3 regions of the Bacillus sp. ABA4_010 genome follow, and region 3 is predicted to be linked to each of the others. Evidence: riboswitches for the same ligand, from Rfam matches in the RefSeq annotation. Region 3 holds a riboswitch; each other region holds the start of a gene.

Region 1 (2,267 bases), 560 kb from region 3:
CGGCTTTTTCTTCAAGACCGGCTTTCCACACATTTCTACCATCAATAATACCCGCTGCGAGTACTTTATCTTCTGGAAAACCAACTGTTTGAAGCTTTTGTAAGTTGCGGCCAGCATCATGAACAAAGTCAAGGCCGATAGCGGCAACAGGCAACTGAACAACCGCTTCATATTGGTCGACACTTTCATAGTACGTTTGCAAAATCACTTTAATCGTTGGAACTGCTTGTTGGATCGCTATGTACACTTCTTGAAACTCCTGTAAAAGCTCGTTGCTTACGTTTTTCACTAAAATCGGTTCATCGATTTGAACCCACTCTGCTCCCGCTTCCGCTAACTGCTTCAATACTTCAATGTAAAGCGGGACAAGCGCTTGCACCCACTGTGAACGTTTCGAGTCGTTGCTTCCTTTTGACAGTTCCAAAAACGTAATCGGCCCAAGAATGACCGGCTTTCCGTTAATGCCTAACTTTTCTTTTGCTTCTTTATATAAAGCTAAAGGACGGTTTTCGACTAACTCAGGTGTTACATCTTCCAATTCAGGTACGATGTAGTGATAGTTCGTATTGAACCATTTCGTCATCTCGGATGCGACTTTTCCTTTGCTGCCGCGTGCGACTTCAAAATAGCGTTGAAGCGGCTTTTCATCTGTTTGGAATCGTTTTGGAAGAAGGCCGAACATAGCCGCCGTATCCAACACGTGATCATAATAGCTGAAGTCGCCGACTGGAATTAAGTCAATTCCTTTTTCCTGTTGCTTTTTCAAATGTGACAAGCGGATTTTCTCCATCTGGCTATTGAATTGTTCTTCCGTAATTTCTCCTGCCCAAAACGTTTCCAATGTTTTTTTCCATTCACGATTTTCACCAATTCGCGGATATCCTAGATTTGAACTTTTAATATGCATGCTGATGCCTCCTAATTTGTATTGTGTCGTCTCCATGAAAAAAGCCTCCCTTTTCTTAAAAGAGAGACTGATGATAGACATAGTTAACTAGAGTCGAAACAACTAAAAGGCTGCGACATATGGCCATCACTCCTCCCTATTTCGCGTAGGTAATAAGCGCATACAACAGGCAGGTCTCCTGACTTAAGTTCACCGCTCTCCATCCCTTCCCGCTTCATGACAATATCCATAACGCAGTGGTTCATAATGGATTGCTCCCTCTTACAGTGGCGCGACCGTGCCGGATTTACACCGGACTTCCCTTTTCAGTTAAAAGCAGGGGTTTCCCGTTTTAACACCTATTGCTTGAACGTTATTTTATTTTTAGAATATTCCCAATAGAATATCGATTGAGATTAAGAGTATACTATCTTTCCTATTTTTGCAAGTTTTTTCGTGAATAATTTTCAGATGTTTTTTTGTAAGCCCTCTCATTCTTTTTCTAAAACCAATCTCATCCCAATCACTTTCATCATCGTTAGCGCTGCCAAAAAATAGACCAAACTATCAGTCGGTTTGTCCCTTTCAAACATGCTGCTTTTTTCATATACATAATGAACTTTGAGAATCTGTTCAACAAGAATGTTAACAGAGGCTACTTTTACAAGGAGGCTGTATTCTTTATGGCAAATGTTCTGCTTCTCACAACAGGTCTGATGAAAGTCCCTGGAAAGATAACGGGTGACTCAGTCGGAGGTCCCCCTGATGTCATTCACATTCTAATGAAAAATCCGACTGATACTGATATTTCTATACAATTATTTGCCGAAGTGTGTGACAGTACAGGAGTTGAGACTATGTTTCCAGATACTGTACAACCCATCCCTCAAAACAGCACTTTAACAAAAACATTTTCGCTTTCTTCAGTCGCTAAGCCTGGGGATACGCTTCGCTTTTTTGCGAAAGGAAATCTTGATGAACAGATGGAAAGACTTGAATTATCATTTGTCGGTCAACGGTCGTGTGATGAGATGAATGAACCGACCTTGCTTTTCCGTAATGCCGACCTGATCGAAATTGAAATTCAGCAAGATCTCCTCACTGCTTCCAAAGTCAATCCTTGGTCCAATTAAAAAACGAAGCCCATCACTTTTTGAAAAAGCAATGGGCTTCGTTTCATCTTATTCCATATAAAAATTAAAGAACGTTCAGTGTCACTTCCATATTGCCTCTTGTTGCTTTGGAATATGGGCATACTTGATGGGCAGCTTCTGCAAGCTCTTGTGCTTCTTCTTTGCTGACACCTTCTACTTTTACATCTAATACAGCTGCTAAACCGAAACCGCCGTCTGTATCTTTTCCGATTGAAACGTGTGCTGTT
Region 2 (2,267 bases), 1.1 Mb from region 3:
AGGGGGTCGATTTATGGGTGGGGGGAATGCTTGAATCAGGCGTTTCACGTGCTCATAATATTGCGCTTGCCTCTCTGCCGGGTTTTACAATTCCTGGCGATATTTCTGCATCATCCCGCTATTGGGAGAAAGATGTAATCCTTCCAGAAGTGACGGTGCAAGACGGAAGTATCGTCGTTCCATCAGGAAGGGGAATCGGTGTAGACATAAATCGAGATGTTTTGACGCGTGTTACATATAATCAAAAACAATATAAGCGCTACTAAAGGAAACGTCCATTGGCGGGGATTTCGTCCTCTTTTACTTCGATGCTTTTGATTACTCAGGACGTTGGAGTGAAGGTTTTACTGCCTACTCATACAGAATAAATGGTCGTTTTGTGCTCCCCTCTTGTCGAAAATTGCATTTTAATTTAAAGTAGGGAAAGTGAGAAAATGGTTGTCAGATGTAAAAATTGCCTTTATAATAAACAAGACAACAAGATATAGTTGTTTTTAAAAATAAAAAATACAACATATTGTGTTACTCGGTGAAATAGGTGTTGCGACCGCAACTGAAAAGGGAATCTGGTGAGAATCCAGAACTGTCCCCGCAACTGTAATTGCTGATGAAATAAGGAAACCACTGTGAAGCAGCTTCATGGGAAGGCCTTAAAGTAAGATGATGCATAAGTCAGGAGACCTGCCTATTTTCATATCGTACTATCTTCTTCGGGAATTGAGAGGATAGAATGCGAGTACAAAAGGTGCCGCGTGCATCATTTTGTCCTTTCATTCTATCCGCTCATCGAAATCCGATGGGCGTTTTTTTATTAATAGGGAGGGAATGTTTTGGAAAACACATATGCACCGCACAGCGAACATCTAACAATCTACTTAGAGGAATTGGCACAATCATTTCCTGAATTAGATTTTTCTTTATACAACGAAAAGATTGGACAGGCTGTAGCACATCGCCAAGAAATGACAGAAGAACAAGTTAGCAATTTACTTATATTATCTGCTTTAGAACGAATCTCGATGGATGAGCCGAAATGGACATATGCCGCAGCAAAAATTTATTTAGATCAGCTTTATAAAAAAGCTTCTGTTTCGAGAGGCTATGATGTTCAACAAAAATACGGTTCACTCTACAGCTTGATTCAAACATTGACGAATACAGGCATTTACAGTGAAAAGCTGTTGCAGGAATACTCGAAGGAAGAGATGGAAGAGCTTGAACGAATTATCGTGCCGGAGCGGGATCTTTTGTTTACATACATCGGGGTGTTAACGTTAGCGGACCGTTACTTGGCTAAATCGCATAGCGGAGAAATTTACGAACTGCCGCAAGAACGTTTTTTAATCATTGCGATGGCGTTAATGATGAAGGAGTCCAAAGATAAGCGAATTGAACTGATTAAAGAAGCTTACTGGGCTCTTTCTAATTTATACATGACTGTGGCCACACCGACATTGGCGAATGCAGGAAAAAGCTACGGGCAACTATCAAGCTGCTTTATCGATACAGTTGATGATAGTTTGAGAGGAATTTATGATAGCAATACAGATATTGCGACTGTTAGTAAAAACGGTGGAGGTATCGGCGCATATCTAGGCAAGGTAAGAAGCCGAGGAAGTGATATTAAAGGGTTTAAAGGGGTTTCAAGTGGCGTTAAGGAATAGCGCCTGCAGGCAGTAATGTTTGTATAAAAAGGCGGTCAATTGCTGGAAAGACCGAGTATATCAAGGTAGGATGATACGCAGTAATGACGTATTGACCCCTAAAAATCCGAGATTGCGGTTAATCAGCAGCCAAGCTTCCTAAGTTGATTTGGGAAGAAGGTTCAACGACTAGGTGGTTATGAAAGTAATTTTATAATCCGATCCGCCTATCCATTTAAATAATGGATAATGATATAGTCTGAACTCTATGGCGACATAGAGAGATAGGCAGAAATGACCTATCCCTTCATTTTTAAAATGAAGAGTAACAATTTTGAATTCCATGGATGAAGCAGCTTAACAATACTGCGGTTAGTGTTGATCAGTTAGGTCAAAGACAGGGAGCGATTGCTGTTTTTCTTGACGTGATGCATAAAGATATTTTCTCGTTTTTAGATACAAGATTAAATAATGGCGATGAACGTCAGCGGACTCACGATCTATTCACAGGAGTATGCATTCCAGATTTATTTATGGAAAAAGTAGAGGCGCGCGAAGAGTGGTATATATTTGATCCTCACACGATTCGCAACGTGATGGGGTTTAGTTTGGAAGATTACTATG
Region 3 (2,267 bases):
GCAAAAATGACAGAACACATTACATCAGTATCTGAAGGAATGCAAACGAAAGTAACAGCGAAAAACCATACAATCATTATCGATGAACCAGCAAATATGGGAGGAAAAGACGAAGGTGCGAACCCATTGGCAACGTTATTAGGCGCACTCTCTGGCTGTGAAACAGTTATTGCAAACATGGTCGCAAAAGAAATGAACTTCCAATTAGACGGTATCGATTTTGATATTCGCGGTGAATTCGACCCACGCGGCTTAATGGGTGACGCAAGTGTACGTCCATACTTTGAAAAAGTTATCATTGATGCATCTGTTAGAACAAACGAATCTGATGAGCGCATTCAAGAACTTCAACAAAAAACAGATGCTCGCTGCCCTGTCTTCACAACATTACAAGCAGCTGACATCGAAATGGTAGTCAACTGGAAAAGAGCATAATGAACAAAAAGAGCCCCGGCACATGGAAATTTCATGCTGGGGCTCTTCTGTTAAGGTCACTTAAGCAGATGTTACTAACTTTGCACGGAAGCTAGAAGTCACTGGTTTTTTTTTAGGGGGAAGCACTGTTTTTAATCACAGTCAACTTCATTTGAATAGAAATGTTTATTATCAACTATAGGCTCTCTGCTTGAATAAACTTTCAAAGGTTCACCTAAGCGGCTGTCGCCAATCCCGCAAGGGGGGCCAAAGCCGCTTGCCAGACAAATATTTTACTAGACTCTTTTGTCAATATTATGTATGATTACATGGTAATTACAACTATACATAATCGAGCGGCATGGTGCTGAAAATGTTCATTTTTAGCTTAAAAGGGAAGTCCGGTGAAAGTCCGGTGCGGTTCCGCCACTGTAAGTGGGGAGAGACCTTGCATGATGTCACTGTTTCTACAAGAAACGGGAAGACGCAAGGAATTGTTGATCCACGAGCCAGGAGACCTGCCATGTTGCGGATGCCATTAGCCTGCGGGAATAGGGAAGGTGTCACGTTCGGGATATAAACAGCTACTGTACAAGAAGAGCGTTTTCGTTCTTCTGTTGCTTTGATACGCTAATTGACCGGTGATTTCGTGTACAAAGCCCTTTGCTTATGAAGCAGAGGGCTTTTTCATTTTCCTTTCTCGCCCTTTCCAGAAAGGCATCTGCTCAAAGTGGATGCAAGTTGTAAAGTCCAAATATTCAAAAGATACAAAGGGGGAGAACATGATGAACAGCCAATCGAAAAGAATCGTAGCGTTTATGCTTACATTTTTACTTTTGCTTGCACAAGTAGTTGGCGGCTTTGCGCCTGTTGGACAGGCGGAAGAAATTACGTTGGCACAAAAAGTAGAAGAGCAACTGACAGATACGAAAGAATATTTTACATCGTTGCCGGCTCCTAGAGATGATTGGGATGCTTTTGCTTTTTATTTAGCGAATAAACCCGTCAGTTTATCATACGTAGAAAGTCTAGTTAATAAAATTAAGGGGAATAACGGAAATTATAGCAAAACGACAGATCTTGCGAGAACGATTATTGCGTTAAATGCTGCTGGTTACAATCCATTAAATGTAGATGGAATAAATTTAGTTGAAAAACTATACAACAAAGAAATGAGTCAAGTGAGTGCAGAAAATGATGCAGCATGGGCTCTTTTAGCTTTTGACAGTCAAAACTATGACATTCCGAGCGATGCTAACATCAACCGAGAGCTCCTTTTAGATCATCTTGTAAGCAAAAGCCTGTCAACAGGCGGATGGGGCCAATCGGCGATTGATCCTGATATTACAGGAATGGTCATGAGCGCTTTAGCACCATATAAACAGAAGTCAGAAGTGGAGGCTGTTTTGAATCAAGCAGCCGAGCGATTGGAAACAGTTCATCCGGTTAACAGTAATAGCTTAGCTCAAATGATTCTTGGGTTAACAGCTGCTGGTATTGACCCTGCTTCAGATGATTATATCTATAATAATGAAAATTTAATAGAACAGCTTTTAAGCTTTGCGTTTGCCTCTACTCATGAATATAAAGGACAGTTCCGTTGGACAAGAGGTGATGATGAAGCGAATGAGATGGCAACACAGCAATCTTTATTTGCTTTAGAAGCATATGATCGTCTTGTAAAAACGGGAACAGGTGTTATTTTCCAAGAAATTAGCGGAACCGTCCAGCAGCCTGGGACGTCTGAAGTAGCGACTGTCCGCATTGTTCCTTTAAATAAAGCAATTGCAAAAGGGGAAACCGTTCAATTAACGGCTGAAGCAAAAAATGGGGAAGGAACTGTTGTAGAAAAT

Evidence for each region. Region 3 has a riboswitch for cobalamin ahead of ACXAEO_RS06680 (S-layer homology domain-containing protein). Riboswitches for the same ligand answer to the same signal wherever they lie in the genome.
Region 1: linked by a shared signal. The riboswitch ahead of metE (5-methyltetrahydropteroyltriglutamate--homocysteine S-methyltransferase) and the one ahead of ACXAEO_RS06680 (S-layer homology domain-containing protein) in region 3 are both predicted to bind cobalamin.
Region 2: linked by a shared signal. The riboswitch ahead of ACXAEO_RS01325 (ribonucleotide reductase N-terminal alpha domain-containing protein) and the one ahead of ACXAEO_RS06680 (S-layer homology domain-containing protein) in region 3 are both predicted to bind cobalamin.

What each region holds. Positions count from the first base shown of each region.
Region 1 covers NZ_JBSWUN010000003.1:1,663,367-1,665,633, reverse strand. Annotated here, with positions in the region: gene metE (5-methyltetrahydropteroyltriglutamate--homocysteine S-methyltransferase) at 1-943, opposite strand, end outside; cobalamin riboswitch at 1,059-1,264, opposite strand; gene ACXAEO_RS09435 (hypothetical protein) at 1,570-2,019, shown strand; gene ACXAEO_RS09430 (organic hydroperoxide resistance protein) at 2,084-2,267, opposite strand, start outside.
Region 2 covers NZ_JBSWUN010000003.1:26,206-28,472, forward strand. Annotated here, with positions in the region: gene menC (o-succinylbenzoate synthase) at 1-266, shown strand, start outside; cobalamin riboswitch at 520-703, shown strand; partial or broken gene ACXAEO_RS01325 (ribonucleotide reductase N-terminal alpha domain-containing protein) at 831-1,655, shown strand; partial or broken gene ACXAEO_RS01330 (ribonucleoside-diphosphate reductase subunit alpha) at 1,982-2,267, shown strand, end outside.
Region 3 covers NZ_JBSWUN010000003.1:1,104,865-1,107,131, forward strand. Annotated here, with positions in the region: gene ACXAEO_RS06675 (OsmC family protein) at 1-435, shown strand, start outside; cobalamin riboswitch at 760-954, shown strand; gene ACXAEO_RS06680 (S-layer homology domain-containing protein) at 1,197-2,267, shown strand, end outside.